DNA from 3 places in the Mesorhizobium sp. M1A.T.Ca.IN.004.03.1.1 genome. Region 3 is predicted to be linked to each of the others. Evidence: riboswitches for the same ligand, from Rfam matches in the RefSeq annotation. Region 3 holds a riboswitch; each other region holds the start of a gene.
What was found. Region 3 has a riboswitch for cobalamin ahead of EOD29_RS01255 (DUF1636 family protein). Riboswitches for the same ligand answer to the same signal wherever they lie in the genome.
Positions count from the first base shown of each region.

Region 1 (10,537 bases), on a different contig from region 3:
GAGGCCCGGCAGCCGTTCGAGGTTCTTGGTGTGCCATTTGCGCAGTTGCGGGTTCTTGGACTTCTTGCCGACGATGGGGTTTTTCACGACGGCGTCGCTGAAGTGATCGACCACGGCTGCGATGGCGAACACGCCTCCCAGCCGATCGTATAGACTCTTGTCCGGCGCGGTCTGCTTGGTCTGCGACAGCGCATCGCCGGCGGGCAATATGGCGGTCGACGCGGCCGCCGCCAGCACGGCGACGACGCTTCGTCTCGAAAGAGAGGTCGAAACAGCCGTTTTCATCTCCGGTACCTCCGTTGGGCCAGAGCCGGCCGCTCTGGCGGCTTCAATGCGTGATTGCGGGACATATGCACTTTGCCTCAAACGGCATCGTATGAGGAACTAACGAAACTGCGCCCGAAATATTCCTCCGGCGGACCGGCAGCCTGGGGTCTATTCACGATGGCTAAAATTTTGCGTGACGGAGACGGATACATAAACGGCGTCGCGCGTTAATGCGCCTATGGCTGACGGGCTCTTCCGTGAATCGTGGCCTCGCGGAAACGGCGAGATGGCGCGATTCATTCGCGAATATCCCTGGTCGGAAAGCCCGCTCGGGCCGATCGAGACATGGACGCTCAGCCTGAGGACGACGGTCGACCTGATGCTCGCCGCCGAAGCCCAGATCGTGCTTTTCTGCGGGCCGGAGTTTGTCGCGCTCTACAATGACGCCTACGCGCCGACCATCGGCGACAAGCACCCGCGCGCGCTCGGCCGTCCCGCCGAGGAAAACTGGTCCGAGCTCTGGACCGACCTCGAGCCGCTGCTGCGCGGAGTTCTCGAAACCGGCGAAACCTACTCGGCCAGGGACCGGCCTTTCTACATCGAACGATCCGGCCTGGTCGGCGAGACGGTCTATTTCGACATCTCCTATTCCGCAGTGCGGGCGCAGGACGGCACGGTCGAAGCCGTGCTCTGCATCGTTTCGGAGACCACGGCCCGGGTGCTGGCGGCAGCAAAGGTGCGCGAAAGCGAGCAGCGGTTTCGCGCGCTGGTCAATGCTAGCTCCGACGTGGTTTACCGGATGAGCCCGGACTGGCAGGAAATGCATGAGCTGGACGGCCGCGGCTTCCTGTCGAGCGCCCAGGGGCCGGCGATCCGCTGGCGCGACGAATACCTGTTCCCGGAAGACCAGGCGAGCATCCAGGCGGCGATCGAGCGCGCCATCATGGAGCGCGGCGTGTTCGAGCTCGAGCACAGGGTGCGGCGCGCCGACGGGTCCGCCGGCTGGACCACCTCACGGGCAATCCCGATCGTCGATGACACCGGCAGCATCCTGGAATGGTTCGGCATGGCCGCCGACATCACCGAAAAACGGGCGAGCGAACAGCAGATCCAACTCTTGATGCGCGAGGTGAACCACCGCGTCAAAAACCAGTACGCCGTGATCCTTTCCATGATCCGCGAGACGAGCAAACGCGCGACCGACCCGCGCGCGTTCGAACACCAGATCCGCGAACGCATCATGGCGCTGTCGCGCTCGCACGACCTCTTGGTGCTCAACGACTGGCGCGGCGCAGGCATGGCCGACCTTGTGCGCGAACATCTGCGGCCGTTCGGACACGAAGAGCGGATCTCGCCTTGCGGGCCGGACGTGACGTTGCGGCTGAACGCGGTGCAGAACATCGGCATGGCGCTGCATGAGCTGGGCACCAACGCGACGAAATACGGCGCCCTGGCCGGCGACGCCGGAACCGTGCGGATGGACTGGCGGGTAGCCCCGGCCCCCGAAGGCGGCGATTTCGAGCTGGTCTGGGAGGAACATTTTTCCGAACCTGCCGCGGCCGCCGATGCCAAGCCGCACAAAGGCTTCGGCAGCGTCGTTCTCCAGCGCGTCGTCCCCACCAGCCTCTCCGGCAGCGCCTCCATGGAACGGCTGCCTGGCCTCGTTCGCTGGACGCTTTCGGCGCCGCTCGCCAACGTGGTTGTCGCCCGCGGGGCGGAGCTGGACGGCGATGAGCAGATCGGCGGGCTGACGTGAAGGCGTTTGCATCCTGAGGAGGCGCCGCCGAGCCCTCGCCGTCCCGCCGTGGGCCGAATGGCCTGCGCTGCTCCCATTTTTTGCCTTCCCCTCCCGCTTTTTTGGAACAGAAAAGCGCCAGCTTTTCTGTTCTGGATTCTGGATATTTGGACTCTGGATACTGGCTTATGGATTATGGGGCTTATCCGAGGCCTTAACCCCTGGCTTATCCAAGCGCAGAATTCCGTCACACTTCCAAAGGCTTGGGCTACGGGTCCTCAGCATGCCTTTGAAGCGCGTGCGCACGGGCCGGCTATCTCCTGTTGCTGTCTGGCCAACAGTGAACAAAATGGGAACAAAAATGTCAAGCCGGGCACCGCTGACGGGGCTGGCGATCGTCGCCTTTGCCGCCGTCGGCTTTCTGTTGCCGAGGCGCTTCAAGGAGGCAGGCTGGCAGCCCGCCGGGGTCTGATGGCAGAGAGATGCGGCTGGCCTGCTGCAGCCAGCCGCAGCCGGCGGTTTATGAATTCTTTGCTGCGGATGCGCTCTCCACATCATCCAGCCCCTTGGCCTTGTAGACGAGGTAGGAGATCGCCCAGGCGGCGATGAAGATGCCGATAATGGCGAAGCCCAGATTGTTGAAATTGTCGTTGAGCGTGCCGACGCCGTTCCAGAAGCCGCCCGACAGACCGAGCTTGTCACCGATCAGGCCGAGCGCCTCGATGCCGCCGATCAGTACTGCGACAAGGACCGACACCAGGGTGATCGTCATGTTGTAGTACAGTTTGCGGATCGGCTTGACGAAGGCCCACTCATAGGCGCCGAGCATCATCACACCATCGGTCGTGTCGACCAGTGACATACCGGCCGCGAAAAGCACCGGGAAGACCAGAATGGCTTCGAACGGCACGCCCTTGGCCGCTTGTGCCGCGGACACGCCGAACATGGCGACTTCGGTCGCGGTGTCGAAACCAAGGCCGAAGAGGAAACCAAGTGGGAACATGTGCCAGCTGCCCGACACCAGCCGGAACATCGGGCGGAAGACGCGCGCCAGGAAGCCGCGATTGTTGAGCAGCAGGTCCAGGTCCTCCTCGACAAACGCCCCACCGGCCCGCACCCGCCGATAACTTCTGTAGATCGAGAAGAAGATGACGATGTTCATCGCCGCGATGGCGAGCAGGAAGAGTGCGGAAACGCCGGTACTGATCGTGCCGCCAATCTCCTGAAGGCTCTGGAAACGGCCGAGCAGGGACGTTGCCGCCGCGATAGCCGCAGCGACGATGACGACGATCGTCGAATGGCCGAGTGCGAAAAAGAAGCCGACGGAGACCGGCCGTTTGCCGTTCTGCATCAGCTTGCGCGTGACATTGTCGATGGCCGCTATGTGGTCGGCATCGACGGCATGGCGCAAGCCGAGGCCATAAATGACGAGAGCGACGCCAAGCAATGTCGGCTTGTCGTGGAAGGCGACGAAAGCCCACAGCCACGCCCCGACGTTGAGAATGGCGAGCGCCCCGTAGATTGTAATCAGCCTGGCCTTCAGGTCCGGCGCGGTTTTGTTCAGCATTTTCGATAGTTGGATCAGCATGGTTCTGCCTTTGACGTTGCCTGTCATCGCAGGGAACTCGCCCCGCCCTCCGGCCAGGCGCGCACACCGGATCACCCCGTCCGATGTTCTGCTTTGACGTCCATGATGGCAGGTCTCCTGGCTCGCGGATTCCCGCCGCTTTCGCCTTCCCGGCCCATGCAGCCAGTGGCATCGTGAAACCGGCACGCCGCTTACAGTTGCGGGGGCAGCCACGGCTTTGGATTTCTCCGCACCGCGTTCCCTTTTGATCCCCGAAGGGAACCATCAGCGCGAATTCGCCACACCGCGATTGGTCAGTCAATCGACAACTCCGCCGGCCAGCCGCCTCTCACGCCATCGTGACGAGAGGGCTGCGGCAGGCGCTGCGGCGCGGGAGGCGACGATATGGCAAAGATCCAAGAGGACAATTTCCGCATCGAGGTTTGGAATCGCGAGGAAACGGCCCTTGTCGAGACCATTTGCCTGTCGCCGGATTCCTTGGTCAGCCAGGCCGCCTGGCAGTCGGCCTCCCGCTCCGGCCGGGAATGCTGCTCATACACTACGCATTGATCAAATGGCTGAATTTTCGCAAGGTGAACCCGCCGATCAAATCGCCTCAAATGCTTGTTGATAACAGGGAATTTCACTTGCCGGCCCCACCTCCATTTGCTGCAATCCGGTCGGCTTGCGGATAGATTTTTCTGTGGGGACTCTCCACAGGTGAAAGCAACGTGGCTCTAGTGCTTCCCGAAGGGGCAACGAAGAGCAATACATCGAGTCTACAATACGCTAGATCGCATAAGAGTATCCGCAAGTCCCCTTTCCTATGACAGTCGTATCGCTAAAACTTGAGCAGTATAGGGATGCAGAGGATCTCTCCGACATCGCCCATATCCTGGACCTTAAACCAGCGCACATTTCATACGCGCTCTATAAACTCCCCACACATCAAAAATACCGCGAATTCACGGTGCCCAAAAAATCGGGAGGCGTTCGCACAATCAAGGCTCCCCACAATACATTAAAAGTGATTCAAAAGCGGCTCGCTCAGGACTTGCTTCTGATTGAACAGCAGTTGGAACAGGCGCGAGTGAAGGAGCGCGATTGCATCCTCGCACATGGGTTTAAGAAGAAGCTTTCCATTATGACCAACGGAGAGAACCACCGCGGCCGGCGCTACGTCTGCAATGTCGACCTGCAGGACTTTTTTCCGTCCATCAACTTCGGCCGCGTATTCGGATATTTCTCAAAAAACAACGACTTCGCTTTGAAACCAAAGGTCGCCACCGTGCTCGCACAGATTGCGTGCCACGAAAACCAATTACCTCAAGGAAGTCCGTGCTCACCGGTTATTTCGAACTTAATCGGCCGCATCCTCGATATCCGGCTTAATGAATTGGCGAGGCGATATCATTGCAGGTACACCCGATATGCAGACGATATTACATTCTCGACGAGTGAAAAACACTTTCCGATTGCAATTGGCATGCGCGAACTCGGCAGCATCAATTTATGGGCGGCGGGCCCAAAACTGCTTGATGCTATCGCCCGTACAGGATTCGAAATTAACCCGAAGAAGACGCGCATGCAGTACCATTATTCCCGTCAGGAGGTTACAGGCGTCGTCGTGAATCAGAAGGTGAACATCTCAGCCGACTACTACGCGACCGTCAGTGCCATGTGCGATCACCTTTTCAAGAAGGGCGAGTGCCATATTGATGTCGGCGGCACTAAGCAGCCATTCTCGATCCGAAAGCTTCGAGGCCGCTTAGCCTATATCTACCAGGTTCGCGGTAAGGGGCCCAAGCATCGTCAGACAGCCGACGATAAGGACGACCAGGTCAAGGGCAGCCAGCAAAGACTGTGGTCTAGCTTCAAGCTTTTCGAGAGGTTTCTCAACTATGCAGACCTCTATGGCGTGGATCGCCCCGTTATCCTATGCGAGGGCGTGACGGATAACATATACATCAAGTCCGCCATTCAGGCGCTTGCTGCGAAGTATCCCACTCTCACCAATGCGGTTGGGGACCTTAAGGTCAAGCTTTTCAAGTACACTAAGACGTCGGCGTCAGTTCAGCAGTTAGGTGGTGGAAGTGGTGAGTTGCTGAAGCTCGTGAACACCTATTCCAGCCGAACGAGAAAGTTCAAGATCGCTCCCAAGAACCCCCTGATCTTGGTAGCCGACTCTGATGACGGGTCCAAACCGCTTTTCAAAGTCATTGAGAACAGAACTGGGAAGAAGGTGGACGGCTCTCATGCATGGTATCATCTGGAGTCAAATCTCTATGTCGTGCCCATTCCCAAAGTTGGCGCAGCTGATACACCTATCGAAGGTCTCTTCGAACAGATCCTCCTCGACACGACATACGAAGGCAAGAAATTTGACAGGACAAATTCCGAGAAGGACGGCACCAAGTTCTACGGGAAAAAAACGTTCGCCACCAAGGTGGTCGCAGCCAATAAAGGGAGCATCAATTTTGGGAGGTTCGAACCATTATTGACCGCCATCACGGAAGTCATAGAGGACTATAAACCCAAGATAGCCCCATCGCCAGTTCCCGCCCTGGCGCCTGCGCTTGTGTAACCCTCCGGCAAAGGCCGCGGTGGTTCTGGTATTCGACGAAGGTGCCGTCAGTGATTGCCGAACTCAGGTCGGGAACTGACCAGAAGTTTGGCCACCCGATCGCTTCTCTCAGCCAGCTGTCCGCGGTCCGTCAATCCCATATGCTCGGTGGCTACTTCGAATAGATAGCCTGCGATGTCGTTCGCGGTGGCGCTTTCGTCCATCAACAAGACGTAAACTGTATCTGCGTAGGCGTCATATTCGTTGGCAGCCTGTGGTATGGCGGAGACGCCGATCGGATCCCAATCGCGCAGCAAGATCTCCCGTACCCGAGCCCGGTTCTCTCGTGACTGATACTTGTTTCGTCCGTGAGCCATTCTTGCAGCGATGGCGTTCGATGATCGACGTTTCCATTTCCACGGCAGACTTCGTTCAGCCCGCCTTATGGCGTGTCCGATGCGGGCGAGCAGGTCGGCAACGAACCGGCAGCAGGGTAATACCAGATGTCGCTGCCCTCCCCTAAACCCCCAGCGTCGGCTCGGTATTCACCTCCAGCGCCTCTTCCGCCTCGTTCTCTTCGCCAAGCACGTCGCCCTTCACCGGCAGTGCCCGGTTGATCCAGATCGGGTCGATAAGGTGGTCGCGCTTGGGGTTGGTGGTGTTGGGATGGATGAGGATGCTCAGGCCGCCGTGGTTCAGCATCAGCCAGGGAACCAGCGTGGCAAAGATCTCGGTGGCGAAGGAGACCTGGTACATGGCTTGCTGGTGCGGGCCGACCGGCTCGTCGCGCCAGTTGCCCAGGCGCACGCGGAAGCGCTCTGCGATGCGCTGGCGCAGCCATTCGGCATGCTGCCGCTCGGCCTCCCCGCCGTAGTAGATATGGGCGTGATAGCTGGCGATCTCGGCGATCGGCCTGACTTCGTTCATCGCGATGCTCCCCTTCGACGATCTTTTTTGCGCCCGGCGGAACTCTAGCCGAAGCGCGGGCGCCTTGTCTGCAGCCGGCCGAGGTCCGCGCCTGCGGCCGGCAGGGTTGTCGGATATGGCGCTCCCCCGCTCAGTCTCGGCTGCGCCGAGCCACCTCTCCCGTCCACCTTGTGGGGGCGAGGAATTGCCAAACCGCCGAGGTTGCAACCGGCAGGAAGGATGGCAACGGCCGTTGTGCCTTTGCCTAAATCACCGCGGTGACCGCGCCCTTCGCATTTAGGCGACAGCCGACTTTCGCCTGCCTCACTTCGATGCCGCCTCGCCCGTCATAGTCTATGCGCACCTCGATCGGCGCGTTGAGCCCGCTTCGGCGTTGACGCAAGGGGCCGGCGCTGACCGTGTAAACACGCACGGCGCCGAGGGGCTTGGCGGCCGCCGCGATCGCGGCGCGACAGGCGCGCACTACGGCCGCCGGCGTGCCGGGTATCGCCTTCGGAGATGACAGCGGCGCGATGCGATAGCCTTTGGTGACCCGCCGGAGGTCGCCGCCGGCGGATCTGGAGGGTCTCAGCACTGGAGGCAGCACAATGGTCTGCGTCGCGCTTTTGGCCAAAGCAGGGGCTGTCGGCACCGCGGCCGGGTTCTGCGCAGAGGCAGCCGATCCGCTGACGGCGGAAGGATCGTCGCCCGCGGCGGCGGCGCCCACGCTTGTCGACACGCCTGTGCTGGTGCTGCCCAGATTGCCGCCGGCATTGACGCCGAGCGATCCGCCGCCGGTCGATGCGCCGACGTTTGCGCCGCCGACACCGTCGGCACTGGCGCCCACGCCCGCCGACACGCCTTGCGAACCGGCGCCCAATCCGGCGCCCACGCCGATGCCGCCGACCTTGCCGCCCACGCCGACGTCAAGCGCCGAGGCAGGCCCGATCGGGATGGCGATCGCCAGCGCGGCTGCTAGGTATTTTTTCATGGCCAGACCTTTGTTCCAAGGCCAACCTTGTGTGGCTCCTCAATCGAGCGTTCCGCTCGACAGCGGTCTGCGAAGCCTTCGTCGCGCGAATGCGTGCCGAGCGATGGCGACTTCTCCGCCCTGCCAGGCATCGGCCTCGGCGGTGACCGGCGCGGCTGGAGGCCGCTCGAAAGACGAATGATAGAAAAGCGGTCTCGGCAACGCCAAGCACTGAAAAAGGCTTAGGACTTCTCCTTTCAACTTAGCTGTCGACAGCAGGGCAAGTTTGAGCTCGCCTACGCGCTGCTAACGGGTAACTTTCAAATTAGTTTCAACTAAAAAGCAACAGAACAAGGACACCACCGTGCCAGTGCCGGTTGCTGATGCCGACGCCGGGCTCTCGTCGAAATGGCCGTCTCGGCTTCGCCGGGCCAATTCTCTCCCACTTCCTGGCGTGCGCGGGCCTGGAGGCTTGAGAGTCGCCCAGGGCGGCAAGGCGCCCGCGCTACCGGCTCGAAGCCGCAACGCTCGTCGCGCTGGCCGACAAGGACGCGGTGCTGGTCGGCCAGGCCCACCTGTTGCGATCGATGGTCGAGGGTGCGGCCGGCGATGCGATCCTGGCCAACAAGCGCGAGATCGAGACCGGCATCGCCGCATCAGCGCCACATTGCGCGACAGGCAATCGTTCCTGCTGTGAGGGCCGGCTAGGCCTTGCCCCTGGAGCGCCTCACGCCTTTTGACTGGTGAGGCGCTCGAGCGCATCGACGATCAGGTCGCAGAATTTCGCATGGTCGAGCTTCATCGCCACGGTATGGCGGAAATCGACCTGCTCGCTCGCCGTGCCGCCGAAATGGCGCATGCCGCCCAGCTTCTCGAAATTGCAGACCGTCATGCCCTTGGTCCACCGTCCGGCAAGCTCGACGCGGATATCGGCCTTCTCGGTGGTGAAGACGCCTGCGTCGATCATCGCCGCCACGCAGCAGGCGTCATGGACGGCGGGATAGGCTATCTGCAGCAGGCCGCCATGCGTGGTCGCAATGAATTCCCAGATGTCGAGGATGAATTTGGCGAGCGGCCCGCCGACGGCGCGCACCCTGTCCTGCAGGTCGGGGGTGGCCAAGGCCTGGTGCGTGAGGTCAAGCCCCACCATGGTGACGTCCCAAGCGGCGCGGAACACCACGTCTGCGGCCTCCGGGTCGGCATAGACGTTGAACTCGGCCGCCGGCGTGATGTTGCCGCGCGTGAAACTTCCGCCCATCGCGACGACCCGCTTCACCCGCTCGACGATGCGCGGCTCCTTGCGCACGGCTAGAGCGATGTTGGTGTAGGGCCCGACCGGCACCAGCGTGACGGTTTTCGGCTCATGCGCCATGACCGTCTCGATGATGAAGTCGACGGCATGGCGCTTGTCGAGCTCGAACGAGGCGGGCGGCAGCTCCGGGCCATCGAGCCCGGTCTCGCCGTGGATCTCGACGGCCAGCACCTGGTCGATGATCAGCGGGCCGGGCGAGCCTTTCGCCACCGGCACCTTATGCCGTAGGCCGTGCATACGGAGAGCGCATTGCGCGTGGTGTTCTCGACATTGTGGTTGCCCGAAACCGTGGTGATGCCGAGAAGGTCGATGTCCGGGTTGCCGGCCGCAAGCAGGATGGCGATGGCATCGTCGTGCCCCGGATCGCAGTCGAGGATGATCTTTTCCATGGGGGTCGCCTCTCCCTGGCCTGCGGCGATTACAGACCTGGGCCTCTGGTGACGTCAAGGTTGCCATCCGGCCGAAGCGCGACCCCAGCGGTCCGATCACCATCTCGGACGTTCTTGCCTGCCCTTGATGCCGCCCTCAGCGCGCCGGCCCTCCTCTCGCCCCGCTCCCCCACAGCGCCCGCGCGAACACGTTGCGCTTGCCCCTGCGCGGCGCCAGCTCCACATCGCTGACCAGCTTCGCGCCGCCTTCGCGCCGCTCCAGCGTGATCTTGCGGCTGTGGAAAGCTTCCAGCTCGGCGCGGTGGGCGACGCTGATGACCGTGACCTTCGGCAATGCCTGGATCACCGTCTGCATCATCTTGTCCTGGCTCTTCTCGTCGAGCGCCGAGGTCGCCTCGTCCAGCACGACGATGTCTGGCTCGTGCAGCAGCAGGCGCGCGAAGGCGAGGCGCTGCTTTTCGCCGCCGGAGAGTGTCTGGTCCCACGGCGCCTCTTCCTCGATCCTGTCCCGCAGGTAGCCGAGGCCGACCTTGTCGAGGGCGGCGTCGATCTCGTCCACCGTCCAGTTTTCGGCGGCGGCCGGATAGGCGACCGCGCGCCGCAGCGTGCCGGTCGGGATGTAGGGGCGTTGCGGCAACATGAACAGCCGCTTGCCGGCATGGAAATTGACGCTGCCGCCGCCCCAGGGCCACAGGCCCGCGACGGCCCGCACCAGCGTCGACTTGCCGGTGCCGGATTCGCCGGCGACCAGCACCCGCTCGCCCGGGTTGATCTCGACCTTCGTCTCCTTGACCACGCCGGTGCCGTCGTTGAGGGTGACGGAGAGAT
Region 1 is NZ_RZTV01000003.1:342,721-353,257, reverse strand. It holds gene EOD29_RS12050 (group 1 truncated hemoglobin) at 1-237, opposite strand, end outside; gene EOD29_RS12045 (HWE histidine kinase domain-containing protein) at 554-2,023, shown strand; gene EOD29_RS12040 (HoxN/HupN/NixA family nickel/cobalt transporter) at 2,523-3,590, opposite strand; cobalamin riboswitch at 3,680-3,871, opposite strand; gene EOD29_RS35940 (hypothetical protein) at 3,975-4,139, shown strand; gene EOD29_RS12035 (retron Ec67 family RNA-directed DNA polymerase/endonuclease) at 4,396-6,153, shown strand; gene EOD29_RS12030 (hypothetical protein) at 6,201-6,449, opposite strand; gene EOD29_RS12025 (DOPA 4,5-dioxygenase family protein) at 6,652-7,059, opposite strand; gene EOD29_RS12020 (hypothetical protein) at 7,304-8,029, opposite strand; partial or broken gene EOD29_RS12015 (nucleoside hydrolase) at 8,736-9,709, opposite strand; gene EOD29_RS12010 (ABC transporter ATP-binding protein/permease) at 9,846-10,537, opposite strand, start outside.
Region 1: linked by a shared signal. The riboswitch ahead of EOD29_RS12040 (HoxN/HupN/NixA family nickel/cobalt transporter) and the one ahead of EOD29_RS01255 (DUF1636 family protein) in region 3 are both predicted to bind cobalamin.

Region 2 (10,537 bases), on a different contig from region 3:
TTCGGAAGACGTCGTCACCGACGTCTTCGGCACCAGCCACCGCTTGGACCACATCATGAAGGCGATGGGCGAGCGCAAGCGTGGCGTCATCGTCTACCTGCGCGAAGGCTCGGTCGGCGTCGCCCATCAGGAGCGCAAGCGGCCACAAAGCGGCGACCGCGAGGATCACGAAGAGGCGCGCCGGCGCGAGAACGAGTGGCGCGAGATCGGGCTCGGAGCGCAGATCCTCAAGGATCTCGGCATTTCCTCGATCAACCTGATCGCCTCGCGCGAGCGCCACTATGTCGGCCTCGAAGGATTCGGCATTCACATCGCCAAAACGGAAATTCTCTGACGTTTCGGCCGACAGGCGGCGGAGAAAAACGATGGCCGCGCCATTGCCTGTCAGCCAGCAGACCGAACGATTGCTGCTGCGCCGGCCCAAACAGGCGGATCTGGAGTTTCTGGCCGATCTTTTTTCGCGCCCCGAACTGGTGGCGCATCGCCCCGACCCGACGCCGGACACGCCGCAGCAGAGCGCTGCAAGGCTCGCTCGCGACATCGATCATTGGGACAGGCACGGATTTGGTCGCTGGGCGGTCGAAGCCAACGAGAGGCTGATCGGCTTCGGCGGTGTCACCTTATCGAGCGATTTCGATGGGCTGAACCTGTCCTATCATCTTCATCCCGAGACCTGGGGGCATGGCTACGCGACGGAACTGGTCCGGGGGACCTTGCACGCGGCTTTCGGCCCCTTGCGCGCCGATCGGGTGATCGCACTGGCGCGTCCCGCCAATCCGGCATCGCGGCGCGTGCTGGAGAAATGCGGCTTCGTCTTCGAGCGGGAGATCATGCTCCATGGCGCGCCGACGGGGCTTTACGCAGTCCCGGCGGCGAAGTTCGTTCAAAAGCAGGACATATAGCCAGCCAGAGCCGGATGCATCGGTATCATCCAGCCGGAGCAATCGCCGCTTCGCATTCATTCGGGTCGCAGTCCGGCGTCGCCAGCCGACACTGGCCGGCGAGCACGGTGACCAAAGCGACTGAGCCTGCCGCCACCGACACCCAGAACCCGTTCTGCGGTCCAAAAGTGTCGACCATCCAGCCGGCGGCGAAGGAGCCTAGCGCCATGCCGATGCCGATCCCGGTGGTCACCCAGGTCACGCCTTCCGTGAGCATTGCCGGCGGCACGTGGCGTTCGATCAGGCCAAAGGCGGTGATGAAGGTCGGCGAGATGGCAACGCCGCTGACGAAGACGGCTAGCGCCAGGGTCGGCACCGTGTCGGCAAAAAGCAGCGGCAGCGTGGTGAGCGCGATGACGGCGACAGCTATCGCGAGTTGGCGTTGCAGCGGCGTGCGCAAACTGAGCGCGCCGACGATGATGCCGAGCACGAAGGATCCCAGTGCATAGACGCCGATGACGAGGCTGGCTGCTTCGGGCTGGCCCAGCTCTTCAGTAATGGCAACGGTGGTGACTTCCGTGGTTGCGAAGGTCGCGCCGACAAAGATCAGCGCAAAGGTGATGATCTGCACCGGCCGCAGGCGGATCGCCGAACCGGCCGCGCCATCCTCGGCCGGGCGAATGGGCGGTTCCGTCGAACGCTGCAGCAGGAATGCCGCCGAGCCGAAGGCGAGCAGCAAGGTGCTCACCACCATCCCGGCTTCCGGGAATAGCGCGGCGCTCAAGCCCACCGACAGCGATGCCCCAGCGACATAGACCAGCTCGTCCGCGGCCGATTCGAAGGCGAAGGCCGTATTGAGCTCGGGGCGGTCGCGAAAAATCTCGGTCCAGCGCGCCCTGACCAGCGCCGGGATGCTGGGCATTAAGGCGGCAAGCAGCGACGATAGGAACAAGGTCCACACCGGCCAGTGCTGGTTGGCCGCGACGATCAAGGTCGCGAAGGCAAGCGCCGAGACAAGTGTCGTCGGCACGGCAATCCGGCTCTGGCCGAGGCGGTCGACCAGCCGCGAGACCTGCGGCGACAGGAAGGCGTTGACCAAAGCGTATGTGGCCGAGACGGCGCCGGCCAGCCAGTACTCGCCATGCGTTTGTGACAGCATCGCCACAATGCCGATCGGCGCCATGGCGATCGGCAGCCGGGCGATGAAGGCTGCCGCGGCGAAGCTCTTCGTGCCAGGAGCCCGAAAGATTTCCGAATATGGGTTTCGCATGGTCCCGTTCCTCGACAAGGGAAGGCGCCGCAATTACATACGCAGCGTATGAATGTCAGATAGTTCATACGTCGCGTATGTCAATTAGCATACGACGCGTATGTGAATAAGACCAGGAGCCATGCACAAACCCCGCAAGGAGATGATCGCCGAGACGCGCGCCAAGCTGATCGCGGCCGCGCGCCATGCCTTCGGCACGATCGGCTATGCCGAGGCCTCGATGGACGATTTCACCGCTTCGGCGGGTCTGACGCGCGGCGCGCTCTATCATCATTTCGGCGACAAGAAGGGGCTCCTGCAGGCGGTGATCGCCGAGATCGACGCCGAGATGGCGGCGCGGGTGAACGAGGTGGCCTCGCGGGCGCCTACTCGCTGGCAGCATTTCGTCGACGAATGCACCACCTATATCGAGATGGCGCTTGAGCCGGAAATCCAGCGCATCATGTTCAGGGACGGCCCGGCCGTGCTCGGCGATCCGGCTCAGTGGCCCAACGCCAGCGCCTGCACGGCTTCAATGACCGATCACCTGTCAAAGCTGCAGGAGGAGGGCGTCGTCGTTCCCGATCTCGACCCCGAGACCGCAGCGCGGCTCATCAACGGCGCCAGTAGCCAGGCCTCGCAGCGCATCGCCAATGCCAAGGATCCGGAAGCGACGTCGAAGAAGGTTGTGGCGGCGTTCAAGCAGCTGCTGGAAGGCCTGAAAACCAAATAGCATCCGGTCGCGGCGTTCCGGGCAATCACTCGGGTCCGCGCTGCCTCAGACAATTGTCCCCCGCTCAAAATCCCTCCGACATTGACTTTGGCAGGAGCGAGCGCATCCTCTCCCGCCAATTCTCTGAGGCGGAGGGTCGGGGCCATGTGGGACTTCAGCATCGGCCGGTCGGTGTCCATCATGATGCGGACGTGGCCGTTCATCGTCTTTCGCATCATCGTCTATTTCGGCATCACGGTGGCCTACATAACGGCGACCGGCACCGGCGCCAGCGTCGGTTACGGCGTCGGCCACATCTCGACCGATCCGGACGGGCCGATGTCCTTTGCCTTGTGGGGTGGGGTCGTCGGCTTCGGCGTGGTCTCGATCGCCGTCTACTGGATCCGCGAATACATTCTCTATGTGCTCAAGGCAGGCCATATCGCCGTCATGGTCCATCTGATCGACGGGCAGGACGTTCCCGACGGCCAGGGCCAGATCGCCTATGCGCGCGAAGTGGTGACGAAGCGCTTCGCCGAGGCCAACATCCTTTTCGTCGTCGACCAGCTGGTGAAAGGCGCCATCCGCGCCATCACAGGGCTGATCGGCGGCATTGCTGCGTTCCTACCCATTCCAGGCTTAAGCGGTCTGGTGAGCTTCATCAATACCGTCATCCGCCTGTCGCTGACCTATGTCGACGAGATCATCCTCGGCTACAACATCCGCACCAATTCCAACTCGCCTTTCGAGACCGCCAGGCAAGGCGTCGTGCTCTACGCGCAGAACGGCAAGTTGATGGTCAAGAACGCCGTCTGGCTGGCGGTGATCATGTGGGGTGTTTCCTTCGTCATCTTTCTTTTGATGCTGGCGCCCGCCGCCGCGATCCTCTGGGCCATGCCGGGCCAGCTTGCCGGCTGGGCCTTCGTGTTGGCCATCGTCTTCGCCTGGGCCTTCAAGGCGGCTTTCATCGAGCCCTTCGCCATCGCTTCGCTGATGCAGGTCTACTTCGCCACCATCGAGGGCCAGGTCCCCAATCCGGAATGGGACCGGCGCCTGGCCGAAGCCTCGTCCAAGTTCAGGGAGCTGCGCGACAAGGCGCTCAGCCCCTTCGGCGGCTCGCGCTGGGATTCGCCAAGGACCGCTTGACTAGAGTCAGAGAAGATGCCTCGCCAATGGAAGGATCGCCGACAGCATCTGGCGCGAACGCCAGTCTAGCAGCGGCCTTGTCAAGCTACTTGGGCGCCGCGAGTGCTCGGGCGAGCTATTCACGTGCAGGGCTGGCGTCAGGAGTGCTTGAGTTAGCGCGGTCTATATGCGCCCTGAGTAACGCCACCGGCAGGTTGCGTATCGAGGTTTGACGCCGCAGAGAACACCGTCGACGATCAACGCTAGATCGCCGATGCTCGGCTTCTATCGAGATAAATTTGTCGCAACCGCCGGGTGACTACGCCCGGCAGCCCGTTGCCGATCGGCGCACCATCCATCCTGACCACCGGGTTCACCAGCCCGGATGATGACGTTGAAAACGCCTCCGTCGCAAGTCTGGTCTCTACTACTGTGAATGGGCGCTCCTCCACCCGCAGATGAAGTTCACTTGCGCACTGCAGAACGACTGCCCGGGTAATCCCGTGCAGGATATCGCTCGAGAGATCCCGCGTGACGATCGTCCCATCCGAAGTCACGATATGGGCGTTGTTGGAAGAGCCTTCCGTGACGTAACCATCCCTCACTAGCCATGCGTCATCGGCGCCGCGTGATTTCGCCTGCATTTTGGCCATGGAGGGATACAGGAGTTGCACCGTTTTGATGTCGCAGCGCCGCCACCGGAGATCTTCCACGGTTATGACGTGCTGGCCGCGTATGGCGACCGGATTTTCGACAAATGCCTTCTTTTGTGTGAAGAGCACCACGGTGTTGGGCGTATCCCGAGTAGGAAATATGAAATCGCGGTCGGCCGCGCCCCGGGTGATCTGCAAATAGACAAGTCCCTCGGATACATTGTTCCGTCCAATGAGCTCCCTGTGGATCTTCAAAAGATCTGCTTCGGTCAGGGAGAACGGCATATCGAGCTCACGGAGCGATCGCCGCAGGCGCGCCATGTGACTGGCAAAATCGACGAGCTTGCCATCAAGAACGAGCGTGACCTCATAGACTCCGTCGGCGAACAGGAAGCCCCGATCGAAGACCGAGATACGGGCCTCGCTTTCCGGTAGATAGGATCCACTCACGTAGACTTGGCGCATTGATCGACCTCAAAAATGCAGACCACGCTCACCGCCTTGAGCGAAACTATTGACTCTTGTCAGGGTGCAGGCCTGGGCAGCTTTAAGCGCAAATAGCGGCGCTGCCATCCTGCACCCCTCGACTGCGAAAACGCTATTCGCCAGACAGCAGACGGCTAAGGTCGGGCACAGCCAGAGAAAATTCGTCGGTTCACTCCACAGCGCTTCGCAGCGCGGCGACAAAGGCATCAAGATCGCGCTTAAGCATGTAAATGTGTGGCGAAACCCGCAAACCCTCGACGTGCTCGACCTTGCGGTATTTCACGTGGACCTGGTGTTTCTCGCGAAGGTCGCGCTCGAGTTGCTGCATGTCGATGCTGTCGATCGAAAACAGACTTATCGCAGCGAGGCTGTCCGTGTCGGTCGGCGTATGGAGCCTGAAACCGGGAATGTCCTGGACGAGACCTACCCAATATCGGGTGAGTTCGCGCAGTCGCGCATGCATCCGTTCCGCGCCGATCGCCTTGTGGAATGGGAACACGCCGGGTCTCATCTATCGCCCGACAATAAGCGCCGTAGCCCAGCTCAATCTGCCTATTCACATGAGAAGACAGAATTTAATTGCGAACGCCGGTGAATTCGCCAGACGTTGAAGCCCGAGAACGACATCGCTTGGCACAGGGTTAGCCGTGAGGAAGCGAGTGCGGAGATCCGGCCCAATCACGCCAGGAAGAACCGTCACGTTGTCGAGCGATGCGCGAACAATCCCCGGTTTTCTGAGCGGGCAACGACGGTCAGGCATTTCCAATGCGCCATTGCGCAAACGCGAAGCGCGATGGCGCGTTGCGGTTGGGGCGGGTCTATGGAACGCCGAGCGGTTCTAAGGCTTTAATCGTTCTCCGAGACGAGCGATCGCCGATTTGAGCGGCGCCTCGCCGGCGCCGCAAAAGGTCTCGCTCATCACCAGCTCGGGCAGCGGCAGGCGCTTGCCCCAGCCATGCGCTTCGAGGTCGGGCCTTGGAGCGAATTCCGAGACGCGGCCGACGCAGAGATAGGCGATCGGCGTGACGTGCTCGGGGATCGACAGCAGTCGCTTCAGCGCTTCGGGCTCGATGATGCTCACCCAGCCGACCCCGACGCCTTCCGCCCGCGCCGCGAGCCAGAAATTCTGCACCGCGCAGACGGTGCTGTAGAGGTCCATCTCCGGATTGTGCCAGCGCCCGAGCGGCGAGTTCTTCGAGCGCTGGCGGTCGCAGGTGATGCACAGGTTGAGCGCGCTTTCGCAGATGCCCTCGAGCTTCAGCTTGCGGTAGAGCGCCTGCCGGTCCGCCTCGATCGCCGGCAGTTCCTGTTCGCGCGCGGCCAAAAACAGGTCGCGCACCTGCCGCCGCCTTGTGGCGTCCCGGATGATGATGAAGTTCCAGGGCTGCATGTAGCCGACCGACGGCGCGTGGTGTGCCGCGGTGAGCAGCCGCGCCAAAACGCTGTCGTCGAGATCGTCGGCAAGGAAATGGCTGCGCACGTCGCGCCGGGTGAACATGGCCCGGTAGACGGCGTCGCGCGCCAATTGGTCAAAGTCATCGCCGCCGGCGGCGGCTGTTCGTGCCTGCATCGCTTGTCCCCTTGCGATAAGCAGTCCTCCGCCTGACCATGCGGATGACCATGTCTGCCGGGCCGGTCTTCTGGCTCGGGATCGACCCGCATCCGGCGCCTTCCCGTCTGGGACAGTGGCGTTTGCCGGCGCGGTCCCCCTCACAGCGTTGGGCACGCCACGGATTTCAACCGTGTTCCCGATTCTCCCGCGTTGCGGGCACCAGGCAGCGACGCGACCTTATCGCGAAGCCGAAGCCGGGCCAATGCCGCCAGCGACACGATTGGGCGCGATTTCCCCAATCATTCGGCGCTGAAACATGGCTATCCGTGCGACAGGTGCCTAGATTAGGCGCCATGACCACTCGTCTTTACACTCATCCGGTATTCCTGGAACACCTCACGCCGCCCGGCCACCCCGAGCGGCCCGACCGTTTGCGCGCCATCGAGCGCGTGCTCGACGACGAGGCTTTTTCGGCCCTCGACCGCGTCGAGGCGCCGGAAGGCGACGAGGCGACTATCCTTTACGCGCATCCGGAGGATTTCGTCGGCCGTGTCCGCGCTGCGATTCCCGAGACGGGGATCGTCTCGATCGATGCCGACACCAGCGCCAGCCCGAAAAGCTGGCAGGCCGCGGTGACGGCGATCGGCGCGGCGAACGCCGCCGTCGACGATGTGTTCGAGGGCCGTGCCGCCAATGTCTTCGTTGCCGCGCGTCCGCCCGGCCATCACGCCGAAAAAGCGACCGCGATGGGCTTTTGCCTGTTCAACACCGCGGCGATCGCCGCCCGTTATGCGCAGGAGAAGCATCTGGCCGAGCGCGTCGCCATCGTCGATTGGGATGTGCATCACGGCAACGGCACGCAGGACATTTTCTGGGACGATCCGTCGGTGCTCTATTGCTCGACCCACCAGATGCCGCTTTATCCGGGCACCGGTGCCAAGAGCGAGACCGGCGCCGGCAACATCGTCAACGCGCCGCTTGCGCCGAGCACCGGCAGCGACACGTTCCGCGACGCCTTCCTGTCGCGCGTGCTGCCGTCGATCGACGCCTTCCAGCCGGATCTGATCATCATTTCCGCCGGTTTCGATGCGCACCATCGCGATCCGCTGGCCGCGATCAACCTGACCGAGGATGATTTCGACTGGGCGACCGGCCAGCTGATGGAGCGCGCCGGGCGCCACAGCGGCAACCGGCTCGTCAGCCTGCTGGAGGGCGGTTACGATCTGCAAGGATTGGCATTTTCGGTCGCCGCCCATGTCGGGCGGCTGATGAAGGGATGAATGATGGCTGATGAAGCTAACCAAGACGTCAAGGCGATGAGCTTCGAACAGGCGCTCGACGCGCTGGAGAAGATCGTCGATGATCTGGAGCGCGGCGATGTTCCGCTCGACCAGTCGATCAAGATCTACGAGCGCGGCGAGGCGCTGAAGGCCCATTGCGACCGCCTGCTCAAGACCGCCGAGGACAAGGTCGAGAAGATCAGGCTTTCGCGCGACGGCAAGCCGGTTGGAACGGAGCCGCTCGACGCCGAGTGAGGTGTATTGATATTCAGGTGAGGCCGGCCTTTAAACGGCGGCTTCCTGCGCTTCCGGTGCTCAGGTGCTTCAAGTACGCTCCGCTCCGGTTCTCGGAACCTGCCATTTTAGGCTCGGACTGACCTGAATCTCAACACACCTCGGTGCACAATCTCAGACCGGTTCGGGCAGAAAGCAGGTAAGGAGTTCAAGCATGTGCCGAAACATCAAGACCCTGTTCAACTTCGATCCGCCGGCGACCGACGACGAGGTCCATGACGCGGCGCTGCAGTTCGTTCGCAAGCTGAGCGGCGCGACCAAGCCGTCCAAGCGAAACGAGCATGCCTTCAACCACGCCGTCGAGGCGATCGCCGCCGCCGCGCGCGAGCTGCTTGACAGCCTCGAAACCGCCCAGCATCCGCGCAACCGCGAGGAAGAGGCCGCCAAGGCGAAGGCCCGATCCGCGCTCCGCTTCGCCTGACGCCGGTCATGAGCTTCTTTCCGGGCAACGATCCCGAGGCCGGCGACGCCTTCGCCTGCGACCAGATCGAGTTTATGGTCATTCCCAACGCCAAGGACATTGGCGGCTTCGAGGTTCGCCGCGCCTTGCCGACGGCGAAGCGCAGGCTGGTCGGTCCGTTCATCTTCTTCGACCGCATGGGTCCGGCCATCCTGCGCGCCGGCCATGCGATCGACGTGCGCCCGCATCCGCATATCGGGCTTTCCACCGTCACTTATCTGTTCGACGGCAAGATCAGGCATCGCGACTCGCTCGGCACCGAAATGGTGATCGCGCCGGGCGACGTGAATTTGATGACCGCCGGCCGCGGCATCGTTCATTCCGAGCGCACGCCCGAGGAATTGCGCGGCGCGCCGATGTCGATTTCCGGCCTGCAGACCTGGCTGGCGCTGCCGGACAGCAAGGAAGAAATCGCCCCGGTGTTCGCGAACACGTCGGTCGTCCAACTGCCCGAAATCGATGCCGAGGGCGTTAGCGGCCGCGTCGTCATCGGCGAATTTTCCGGGCTGCGCTCGCCCGTCGCGACCGCCTCGGAAACGCTCTATGCCGATCTGCGGCTGGCGGCGGCCGCCAGCGTCAAAATCCCCGGCGACGCCGAGGAACGCGCCATCTACACGCTGGAGGGCGAGGTTTCGATTGCCGGCGACCGTTTCCCGGCCGATCGGCTTTTGGTGTTCAAACCGGGCGAGGAAATCGTCGTGTCGTCCGAGCGCGGCGCGCATTTCATGCTGTTCGGCGGAGCGTCTCTGGGCTCCAAACGTTATATCTGGTGGAATTTCGTTTCGTCCTCGAAAGAACGCATCGAGCAGGCCAAGGAAGAATGGAAGACGGGCCGCTTCGATATCGTTCCTGGCGATGAGGAAGAATTCATTCCGCTGCCGGAAGGTTAGCGCAGGATGGACGTCCTGCGCCAGGCGCGTCACTGACACGCATTTACATTGGCGCGCCGTCAGCCTATCTCGCGCATAGCAAAGCGCATATTTGAAGGTTAACCCAAGGTTAAGTTGACAGGCCGTCCCAGAGTGAACCCGAAGCCTGACACGCCGCTCCTCGACAAAGTCCGCATCCCGGCGGATCTGCGGGCGCTTGATGAAAGCGAGCTGCCGCAGCTGGCGACCGAACTGCGCGCGGAGCTGATCGATGCGGTGTCGCACACCGGCGGCCATCTTGGCGCCGGTCTCGGCGTCGTCGAGCTTACGGTTGCGCTGCACTATGTCTTCAACACGCCGGAAGACCGGCTGATCTGGGACGTTGGCCACCAGGCCTACCCGCACAAGATTCTGACCGGCCGCCGCGACCGCATCCGCACGCTTCGCCAGGAAGGCGGTCTCTCCGGCTTCACCCGGCGCGCAGAGAGCGAATACGACCCCTTCGGCGCAGCGCATTCCTCGACTTCGATTTCGGCCGGCCTCGGCATGGCGATGGGCCGCGACCTTGCGGGCGGCCGCAACAATGTCATCGCTGTCATCGGCGACGGCGCCATGTCCGCCGGGATGGCCTACGAGGCGATGAACAACGCCGGCGCGCTCAATGCCCGCCTGATCGTCATCCTCAACGACAACGACATGTCGATCGCCCCGCCGACCGGCGCGATGAGCGCCTATCTGGCGAGGCTTGCCTCCGGCAAGACCTATCTCGGCCTGCGCGATTTCGGCAAGAAGCTGACCTCCTATCTCGGCAAGCGCGCCGACAGCGCCATCACCCGCGCGGTCGAGCATGCGCGCGGTTACGTCACCGGCGGCACGCTGTTCGAGGAGATGGGATTCTTCCACATCGGCCCGATCGATGGACACAATTTGGAGCACCTGATCCCGGTGCTGAAGAACGTCCGCGACAATGGCGACG
Region 2 is NZ_RZTV01000002.1:495,664-506,200, reverse strand. It holds gene ribB (3,4-dihydroxy-2-butanone-4-phosphate synthase) at 1-334, shown strand, start outside; gene EOD29_RS08380 (GNAT family N-acetyltransferase) at 366-902, shown strand; gene EOD29_RS08375 (MFS transporter) at 928-2,151, opposite strand; gene EOD29_RS08370 (TetR/AcrR family transcriptional regulator) at 2,273-2,863, shown strand; gene EOD29_RS08365 (hypothetical protein) at 3,008-3,988, shown strand; gene EOD29_RS08360 (D-amino-acid transaminase) at 4,231-5,085, opposite strand; gene EOD29_RS38015 (hypothetical protein) at 5,135-5,701, shown strand; gene bluB (5,6-dimethylbenzimidazole synthase) at 5,945-6,676, opposite strand; cobalamin riboswitch at 6,719-6,897, opposite strand; gene EOD29_RS08345 (histone deacetylase family protein) at 7,012-7,938, shown strand; gene EOD29_RS08340 (exodeoxyribonuclease VII small subunit) at 7,942-8,193, shown strand; gene EOD29_RS08335 (DUF2277 domain-containing protein) at 8,387-8,653, shown strand; gene EOD29_RS08330 (pirin family protein) at 8,662-9,582, shown strand; gene dxs (1-deoxy-D-xylulose-5-phosphate synthase) at 9,715-10,537, shown strand, end outside.
Region 2: linked by a shared signal. The riboswitch ahead of bluB (5,6-dimethylbenzimidazole synthase) and the one ahead of EOD29_RS01255 (DUF1636 family protein) in region 3 are both predicted to bind cobalamin.

Region 3 (10,537 bases):
GCAGATTGCGGCCGACCTTCATGATGACGGCGGCATCGGTATCGGCCAGCCGTCGCGTCAGCTCGAACTCGCTCATCGTGCCGGGAAGCACGGTCAGCACATCGTCGCCCTGGACGATCGGCAGGCCGGTCGCCGACCAACAGCCGGACATGGCGGTGATACCGGGAATGACTTCTGTCGGGAATCGGTGCGAGAGGCGCACGTGCAGATGCATATAGGAGCCGTAGAAAAGCGGATCGCCCTCCGACAGCACGGCCACCATCTTGCCGGCGCCGAGATGCCCGGCGACCTGTTCGGCGGACTGCTCATAGAAATCGGTGATCTGCGAGCGATAGTCGTCGTGATCCTTGTCGATCTCGGTCGTCACCGGATAGAGCAAGGGCAGCTCGACCATATCCGGGCGAAAGTGCGCCTCGACGATGGCGCGCGCGTTGCTGTTGTTGCCGCGCTTGGCGAAATAGGCGACGACATTCGCTTCAGCCAATGCCCGCGCGGCTTTCAGCGTCAACAGCTCCGGATCGCCGGGACCGGTGCCGACGCCGACGAGCCGGCCTTTGGGGAAAGCGTTCACAGGCCTGGCCTCGCCAATGCGTTGAGTGCTGCGGCCGTCATGGCGCTGCCGCCCAGCCTGCCGCGCACGATGGCGAAAGGCACACCGTAGGAGTTTTCCGCCAGTGCATCCTTGGATTCGGCAGCACCGACGAAACCAACCGGCATGCCGATGATGGCGGCCGGCTTCGGCGCGCCGTCGCGCAGTTTTTCGAGCAGATAGAACAGCGCGGTCGGTGCGTTGCCGATGGCGACCACCGAACCTGCCATGCGCTCGCTCCAAAGGTCGATAGCGGCGGCCGAGCGCGTGTTGCCGATTTCCTTGGCGATATCGACGGTGCGCGGGTCGCGCAGCGTGCAGATCACCTCGTTTCCGGCCGGCAGGCGGGCACGGGTGATGCCGTGGGCGACCATCTCGGCATCGCAGAAGATCGGCGCCCCGGCGGCAAGGGCGGCACGGGCCGCTTCAACGAAACCGCTGGAGAACACGAACTGGCTGGCTGCCTCGACCTGGCCGCAGGCGTGGATCATGCGGATCGCGACATCGGCCTCTGTCTCGGAAAAGCGCGACAATTTCGCCTCGGCGCGGATGATGGCGAAAGAGCGCTCGTAGATCGCCATCCCGTCATGGATATAGTCGTAGGCGGCCATTCTTCAGTTCCGTCGATAGAGTTCGGCGATCTCAGTCGCGCCGAGCCTTGTGAGGCAAGCGGCGGCGGTCTCGCCGGGATGCAGTGCGTTGCGGATCGCCGCCGCAATGCCGGCGACCCCGCGCGCGGCGTCATAGCCCGGCCTGTATCCGGCAGGAAGGGCCTTTGCCGTCCCGTCCACGACAAGTCCGGCTCCGTTTTCGTCGCCGACCAGGATGAGGCCCGCTGGGCCGGGATGGGCGCAGCCCTTGGCGCAGCCGGAAATGTGGAGGGTGAGGGAGGCATCGAAGAGATCGGGGCTTTCCGTTGCGATTTCTTCGGCGATGGCGCGGGTGGCGATGCGGCCGGAGGCGCAGGCGGGCGCTCCGGGGCAGGCGGCAATGCGGGTGCGCGGATCGGTGGGGGCGGTGATGAAGCCGAGGGCGGACGCGGAGGCTTGGAGAGAGGCGCTGGCGAATGGGGAGAGGTTGAGGAAAAGTAGGGTGCGGCCTGGGGCCATGCGGATTTCGGCCGAGCCCAGATCGGAGGCCCTGGCGGCGAGGTCGATGAGGTTCTGCGCCGGCATACTTCCGAAGGGCAGGCCGATGCCGAGGGCGTGGCTGCTGCTCAGGTCGAAGAGGCCGATGGGCGAATGCTGACGCCCTACGGCGCCCCCCTCTGTCCTGCCGGACATGTCCGGCAGGACAGAGGGGGGCGCGAAGGAATGCCAGCCTGCGAGCGAAGCCAACTGCCGGTCCGACAAATCCCGCGTGTGCGCCTCGCGGCCTTTTTCGGCCACCATCCTTAGTGCAGCCACCGCGATGTTGCGCGCCGTATCCTCGTCAACAGTGGCGAGTGACTTCGCGCTTTGGCTGTCACCGGCAACCGACACGCTCCACTGGACGCCGGCCACAGTCCGCACCGCCTTCAGCCGCACGTCAGCCGTCAGCGCATCCACAGCCAACTGCCCGCCGCCGTCGACGACCACGGACACCTTCGGCCCCAACCGTGGCGTCAGCCCCGCCTCTTCAATAGCCAGCCTGATCCGATCGGCCACGGGGCGCGAATCTGCAATCTCCTGCGGGTCGATACCCGCGAGCGGCCCGGTCTCCACCGGCACGCCCGTCCGCACGGCGATGCCCAGCGCATCCACTTCCGCCGCCAGCAGCCAAGCGCTGTCTGCGGTCAGGCCCCGGATCTGCAGGCTACCGCGAGCGGTCACTTCCATGATGCCGTTGCCGTGGCGCAAGGCGGATTCGCAAAGACCGATCAGCGACTTGGGTGCAAGCCCTCCAGGAACCGGATTGAGCCGCACCAGCAGGCCATCGCCGGTCTGCATCGGCGCGCTCAACGCGGGGCAGGCGCCACGACGCGAGAAGGCGTTCATGCCGCCACCTCGCTTGCCTGCGCCTCGGCGATCAAGGCCGTGAGATCGTCGTCGATGGAATTCCTGAGCGGATGCCAGAGACCGCGCCGTCGCGCAGCCAGGAATCGCTCAGCGATGACCTTCGCGGCGGCGGGATTTTCGCGCAGCAAGAAGGCTCGGACTTCCGCATCACCGATATAGGCGTCGTGCACCGCCTCGATCAGCGCGCCCGATATGGCATGCGTGGTCTCGGCGAAGCCGACCAGGCGGTCGACCGTCTCGGCGAATTCCGAGGCGCCGCGGGGGCCGTGGCGCATCTGCCCGGCAATGAAGCGCGGATTGACGGCGCGGGCCCGCACCACGCGCGACACGGCTTCGCCGACCGATCGCGGCCTCGGCTTCTTAGGGTCAGTCGTGTCGAGCACGATGACATCGGCATTCCTGCCAAGCGCGGCAAGTGCGGCCGAAAACCCGCCGATGAAGGCGACATCGGCCGAACCTTCGAGGATGTCGCGGCCCGGGTCGTCGCCGGTGTGGACAAGCAGGTCCGCGTCGGCGATGCGGCCCTCGAAGACGCCGGGCGCGGAGATGGCCTCACCGTCGGCGCCGCCATAGGCATGCGAGGTTGCTTCGAGATAGGCGCGGCCGATCTCTTCGCGCGCGCTCCATTCGCCGCGCGACAGCAATTCCTCGACTCCGGCGCCGTAAGTGCCGGGCGAGGTGCCGAAAATGCGCGGACCGATTTTGCCTTGGGCACGGGCCGCGGCGGCAAGCGGATTTTCCGAATCGTCCTCGTCGCGACCGGCGACGGCGCTGGCAGCGGCGTCGATCAGCGCGATCTGGGTCGGGAACATATCGCGAAACAGGCCGGAGATGCGCCAGGTGACGTCGACGCGCGGGCGGCCGAGGGCGGCCGGCGGCATCACCTCGATGCCGGTGACGCGGCCCGTTGCGGCATCCCATTGCGGCCGGCAGCCCATCAGCGCCAGGCCTTGCGCGATCTCCTCGCCGCCGGTGCGCAACGAGGCGGAGCCCCAGAGGTCGATGACCAGCGAGCGTGGCCAGTCGCCATGGCTCTGCATGTAGCTGCGCACGACTTCTTCCGCCGCCGCCTGCCCGAGATCGTAGGCGGTCGGCGTCGGCATGGTGCGCGGATCGGAGGTGAAAAGGTTGCGGCCGGTCGGCAGCACGTCGGAACGGCCGCGCGCCGGCGCGCCTGCCGGTCCGGCCTTGATGTGACGCCCGTCGAGCGCAGCGAGCAGGGCGTCTTTTTCGGTCTCGGCGCTTTGGCGGCGCAGTGGATCGGCCTCTTCTTCCGGCGCGCGGCCATAGACATGCAGCCCGTCCTTGACGGCAAAATCCTTGAGGTCGCACAGCCACGCGTCGATGCGGCGCAGCGCCTCGTCCGGCACATCGGTTCCGGCAACTCCGGCTTCGGCAGCCAGCCCGGATTTCTCCGCTGTCTCGACGATGAGCCTGGCCAGACGGTCGCGGCGGCGGCGGTCGAGCCCGTCGGCTTGTGCGTATTCGTCGACCAGCCGCTCAAGCCTCTGTTGCGCCTCGTCGAGCCCGGCGCCGGTCAGCGGCGGCGGCAGGTGACCGAGCGTGACGGCCGAGATGCGGCGCTTGGCTTGCGCCGCCTCGCCGGGATTGGAGACGATGAAGGGATAGACAACCGGCAGCGAGCCGGTGACGATCTCGGGAAAGCAGGTGTCGGAGAGCGCGACCGTCTTGCCCGGCAGCCATTCCAGCGTGCCATGCGCGCCGACATGGACGATGGCGTGGACGCCGAGCGACTTTTGCAGCCACAGGCCGAAGGCGATCAGCTCGTGGCGCGGGGGAAGGGTCGGGTCGTGGTAGTCAGCGCGGCGGTCTGCGGAGCGGCCACGGTCGGGGGCCAGCGCCACGGTGACGTTGCCGAAGGTGGCGGCGCGGAAGGGGAAGCTTGCGGAAGGAGGCGCTTGAACACCCCCCTCTGTCCTGCCGGACATCTCCCCCTCAAGGGGGGAGATTGGCAGTTTCGCTAACGGCGCTTCTCCTCCAGCGTTGATGATTGGCGAAAGCATCGATGCAGGCGCAATCTCCCCCCTAGAGGGGGAGATGTCCGGCAGGACAGAGGGGGGCGCATTGACGTGAGCTTTGTCGTTGGCTCTCCCCCACGCTGCCTCAACCGTGTCGCGTGCACCTTCGGGAAGCGCTGCCGAAAAGGCGAGATATTCCTGTAAGGTGAGACCAAGTCCACCCACCTCCAACACATCCAGCAGCCCGCGTGGCGATTGTGGAATCCCATCAACCGCATAGCCCTGTTCCTTCAGGTCCTGCAGCATGGCGAGCACGCTCGACGGCACATCCAGGCCGACAGCATAGCCGGTGCGTCCGGGCGCGCTTGGATAATCCGGAATCAGGATCGCCAGCTTGCGTTCCGCCCGCTCCGTCCGTTGAAGGCGAATGATCGCCGCGACGCGAGCGGCGACCTGGGCGACGCGATCCGTTTCCGGTCGGTTGGCGAAGGCGCGGAAGGCCAGCGCCGGATCGGCGTCGATCTCGCCCTTGAAGGAGATCGCGCCGGCGAGGATACGGCCATCGAGCTCGGGCAGCACGACATGCATGGCAAGGTCGGCGGGCGCCAGGCCGCGCTGGTTTTTCTCCCAGACTTCGCGCCGCGTCGTGGCGACGATGACCTGGAACACGGGCACGCCGGCACGGTCGAAGAGCGTTTCGGCACCAGGCTCGGCACCGGAAGCAAAGGCGGTTGCAGTGACGATGGCGGACGGGTTCAACGAGGTGATGGCGGTTTCGACGAAAGCCAGCGATACCGGGTCCTTGAGGCTCGAAACAAAGATCGGCATTGGCGTCATGCCCTGCGAGCGAAGGGCATCTGCGAGTGCATCGATTGGCGCGACGTCCGCGGCAAGCAGCATCGAGCGGTAGAAGAGGATGGGGATGACGGGGGCACCGACGCTGTCGATGTTGAGCTCCGCCACACCCCCCTCTCTCCTGCCGGACAGAGGGAGGTGTGACGGATCGCCGACGTTCAAGAAGACTGATTTCGCGACAACTCCGATTCCTGGTTGATAGTACCCCGCCTTCGGCACGCTCACCGGCTCGGCCACGGCCGTATCCGACCCGGCGAGCCTTGCCAGTCTTTGCACCAGCGCGCTCATGTTCGCCGGGCCGCCTTCGCGGAAATAGCCGAGCAGGGCGTCGAGTTCGGCGCGCGGCAGGGTCGAGGCTTCGATCAGCCGCTGGTCCTCGTCATGGCTTTCGCCCGGCAGCAGCGCCAGCTTGATGCCGCGCTCGCGTGCGACCGCGGCGAGCTGGTCGGAGCCATAGCGCCACCAGTCGTAGCCGCCCAGGATGCGGACGAGGACCACCTTGGCGTGACGGGCAACGCTGTCGATCCAGAGGTCCACCGACATCGGATGGCGGAGATCGCGAAGTGCTGCCAGCCGCATCGACGGCAGCCGCGCGGCGTCGGCCTTCCACGCAGCGGCGAGGCCGGCGAGATCGCTGTCGGTGAAGGACAGGGCCACGACATCCGCAGGCGTCTGCCTGAGGTCGATCGGCTCGGCGAGATCGTCGAGCGAGGCGGATGTCGTGGTGAGGATGTGCATCGCGGTTCGGTCTTGCCTCAGCCGGCGAGGATACGCTCGATCGCCGGGCGGTTCAGCCCCTTGAGGCCGATGACGACGAGCCGCGATCGGCGGTCGTCGTCCGGCGTCCAGGCGCGGTCGTAATAGTGATTGACGCGCGGGCCGACGGCTTGGAGCAGCAGCCGCATCGGCTTGCCGCCCACCTCGACAAAGCCTTTGACGCGCAGAACGTTTTCCTGCTCGGCGGCGAGAGCGACGCGCTTTGCCAGCTCATCCGGACTGGCGATGGACGGGATATCGAGGACGAAGGAGTCGAAATCGTCATGCTCATGGTCGAGCTCGTCATCGTGATGGGTCTTGCGGTTCTTGATGTCGTCCTCGACGGCGAGGCCAAGACCGAGCAGCACCGACGGGTCGACCTTGCCCTGTGCGGTCGGCACGACCTTGACCGCGCGCGCCACGTGCTCGCCGATAACGGCATTGGCGCGGACTGAGCCCGCCGCGTCCATCAGATCGCTCTTCGACAGGATGATGAGGTCGGCGCAGGCGATCTGGTCCTCGAACACCTCTTCGACCGGATCATCGTGGTCGAGGGAATCGTCGGCGGCGCGCTGCGCCTGCAGGGCGTCCATGTCGGAGGCGACGCGGCCGTCGGCCAGCGCCGGACCGTCGACCACCGCGATGACGCCATCGACCGTGACGCGGCTCTTCACCGTCGGCCACTGGAAGGCCTGGACGAGCGGCTTCGGCAAAGCGAGGCCGGAGGTTTCGATCAGGATGTGGTCGACCTTCGGCGTGCGCGACAGGATCTGGTCGAGCGCCGGCACGAAATCGTCGGCGACGGTGCAGCAGATGCAGCCATTGGCGAGCTCGACGATATTTTCCTCTGGGCAGGTGTCGATGCCGCAGCCTTTCAGGATCTCGCCGTCGATGCCGACATCGCCGAATTCGTTAACGATGATCGCCAGCCGCTTGCCCTTGGCGTTTTCGAGCAGGTTGCGGATCAGCGTGGTCTTGCCGGCGCCGAGAAAGCCGGTGACGACAGTGCAGGGAACACGGGAGAGGGATGCGGTCATGTCAGTCCTTCAGCAGGTCGAGGGGAGGGAGGCGGGCAACCAGGCCGCGCTTGAGGGAATCGGGCCGGCCTCGCCAGGGGATGAGGCCGTCGGTCGAGGTGGCAAAGAGCTTTGCGCCGGTGACGAGGTCGGCGCCGCTGGTCGTTTCCAGGTCACCGAAGACATAGCTCCAGCAGCCGTCGCGCAGCAGCGCCGCGCTCAGGCGGCGTTTGCAATTGCCGAGACACTCGACGGTGCGGATGCGGATTTTCTCGTCCGGCGCGGCGCGGCGCGCGTCTTCGGCAAGGAGGGCGCCGGCGCGCGGATGCGCGTCCGAACCGGTCTCATCGCGGCAGGAGGAGCAGACGATGACGGTCACTTCCGATAGCGCGTCGCGAGGTTCGGACGAAATGTCCGCGGTATTAGCCGGAAAACTGACGTTGCGATCCAAAACCAGGCTCCTTGCCCGGAAAACCCGCCGAGCGATCGGATTCTCATGTCTCAGACGGCAGGTCTCCTGGCTCGCGGGTCGTCGCCTTGCGCCGCCTTCCCGGGAACATCCCAGTGGTTTTCGGCTGAGGCTCGTCGCTCACAGTTGCGGGGACAGCCGCGGATTTGGGTTTTCCCGCACCGCATTCCCTCTTGGCTCCTCCCCTTGCCGGGAGGAGACCGTCTGCGGCGGATTTAGGCTTAGAGGTGCTGGCATGTCAACGCGCGGCTACGACACCGAAATGTCGGCCAACGCCGGCCCAAGGTCGCCGCCCGGCATCACCTCGATGGTTTCCAGGCCGAGCCATGCCTGCATCTGTTTCAACTCATCGAAGAGCTGTGCGGCCGTTTCGGCGGGAGCGCCGGCTTCGGCAAAAGCCGCATGGACGCGCAGCACTCCGGCCGGGCGGTCAGCTCTCAGATCGACCCGGGCAACGATCCGGTCGCCGAGTAGGAAAGGCAGCACGTAGTAGCCGTACTGGCGCTTCTCGGCTGGCGTGTAGATCTCGATGCGGTAGCGGAAGCCGAAGAGCTTCTCGGTGCGCGTGCGTTCGAAAACCACCGGATCGAAGGGCGCGAGCAGGGCGCGAGCCTCGATGCGGCGCGGAAAGCGGGCATCCTTGTGGAGATAGGCGGGCTTGTCCCAGCCTTCGACCTTCGCCGGCAGCAGTTCGCCCGTCTCGACCAGTTCCTCGATCCTGGCCTTCGTATCGCCAGGCGCCAGGCGGAAATAGTCACGCAGATCGCCATAGGTGGCGATGCCGTGGGCGCGCGCGGAAATGCGCAGCAATTCGCGATGCGCGTCCTCGACCGAGGGCACCGGCAGGTCGAGGATGGCCTGCGGCAGAACCCGCTCGGGCAGGTCGTAATAGCGCTCGAATCCTCGCCGGTAGGCGGTGGTGATGCGCCCGGCCCAGAACAGCCATTCGAAAGCGTGCTTGGCCTCGCTCCAGCCCCACCATCCGCCATTGCCCTTGTGGCCTTCGATGTCGGAGGCGGCGATCGGCCCGCGTTCCGCGACTTGCCCGTAGATCTCCTCGATCATCGCCTTGCGCTCGCGGCCCCATTTGGCGAGGCCGAGATACATTTCCTCGCCTTTCTCGGCCCGCTGCATGCGCCAGCGCATCAACGGATAGGTCTCGACGGGCAGGAAGGAAGCCTCATGGGCCCAGTATTCGAAGACGGTTCGCTTGCGCGTGAGGGCCGCGTTGTCGAGCAGCGCAAGGGGGTAGGGGCCGAGGCGCGAATAGAGCGGCATATAGTGGGCGCGCACCACGGCGCTGACGGAATCGATCTGCAGCAGGCCAGTTCGGGAAAGCACACGGGCGAGATGGCGACGATCGGGCGTGCCGGCCGGCCGCGCATCGGTAAAACCCTGCGCGCCGAGCGCAATGCGCCTTGCGGCGGCGAGCGAGATCTTTTCCTTCATCCAGCTACCTTGCCCTGATCCTTTGCCGGGATTTCCAGTCGGTGATTCCGGCCATGCTAACAGGCAAATGGCGGGAGATATGTCAGGATAGAAAAGTGGACTAAAACATGAAGGAAATCAAACAGGAGCGGATCGGACCAGTTTCTTCCGATATGGCGTCCAGGGCCGGATTTTGAACAAGGTTTGACTTGCGTCGCCGAAACCGCTGCGCTAACCCTCGCCGCGTCGCAGCATAGGCCACCTAAAACGGTTCAGCGGGTTAAACTGTCACGCTTCCGCCTTAGAGTCCGTTGCTGTAATCAAAGTGAACTGGCCGCCGAAGGAAAGTCGTCGCATGAGCGCACTCCTAAGTTCGTATCTGCCCATCGTGCTCTTCATCGGAGTGGCGATGGTTGTCGGCCTGGCGCTGATCGTTGCGCCGTTCCTGGTTGCCTACCGCAATCCCGATCCGGAAAAGCTTTCCGCCTATGAATGCGGGTTCAACTCATTCGACGACGCCCGCATGAAGTTCGACATCCGCTTCTACCTGGTGTCGATCCTGTTCATCATCTTCGATCTCGAGGTCGCCTTCCTGTTCCCGTGGGCGGTGTCCTTCTCCAAGCTCGGCATGCTCGGCTTCTGGTCGATGATGGTGTTCCTGGCGGTGCTGACCATCGGCTTTGCCTATGAATGGAAAAAAGGAGCGCTGGAATGGGATTGAACGACAGTTCAGGCACCCTCGTCGCGCCGAAGCCCAAGGGCATCATCGATCCCAACACCGGCAGGCCGGTGGGGGAGGACGATCCCTTCTTCCTCGAGATCAATAATGAGCTGGCCGACAAGGGCTTCCTTGTCACCTCGACCGAGGCGCTGATCACTTGGGCGCGCAGCGGCTCGCTGATGTTCATGACCTTCGGTCTCGCCTGCTGCGCGGTCGAGATGATCCACACCTCGATGCCGCGCTATGACTCGGAGAGGTTCGGCGTCGCGCCGCGCGCGTCTCCGCGCCAGTCCGATATCATGATCGTCGCCGGCACACTGACCAACAAGATGGCGCCGGCGCTGCGCAAGGTCTACGACCAGATGCCGGAGCCGCGCTACGTCATCTCGATGGGTTCGTGCGCCAATGGCGGCGGCTACTATCACTATTCCTATTCGGTGGTGCGCGGCTGCGACCGCATCGTGCCGGTCGACATCTATGTCCCCGGCTGCCCGCCGAGCGCCGAAGCGCTGCTCTACGGCATTCTCCTGTTGCAGAAGAAGATCCGCCGCACCGGCACGATCGAACGGTGAACCAATGGCCTTGGCGTTGCACGAACTCTCCACCTATCTCGGCGAGAAGCTCTCCGGCCGCATCGGCGAAACGGTGCTTGCTTATGGCGAACTGACGGTTTGCGTCGAGCCGGGCAACCTGACCGAGGTCGCGACCTTCCTGCGCGACGACCCGC
Region 3 is NZ_RZTV01000001.1:259,095-269,631, reverse strand. It holds gene EOD29_RS01280 (precorrin-2 C(20)-methyltransferase) at 1-571, opposite strand, end outside; gene EOD29_RS01275 (precorrin-8X methylmutase) at 568-1,200, opposite strand; gene cobG (precorrin-3B synthase) at 1,204-2,565, opposite strand; gene cobN (cobaltochelatase subunit CobN) at 2,562-6,158, opposite strand; gene cobW (cobalamin biosynthesis protein CobW) at 6,176-7,213, opposite strand; gene EOD29_RS01255 (DUF1636 family protein) at 7,215-7,643, opposite strand; cobalamin riboswitch at 7,682-7,881, opposite strand; gene EOD29_RS01250 (winged helix-turn-helix domain-containing protein) at 7,911-9,110, opposite strand; gene EOD29_RS01245 (NADH-quinone oxidoreductase subunit A) at 9,445-9,810, shown strand; gene EOD29_RS01240 (NADH-quinone oxidoreductase subunit B) at 9,801-10,382, shown strand; gene EOD29_RS01235 (NADH-quinone oxidoreductase subunit C) at 10,387-10,537, shown strand, end outside.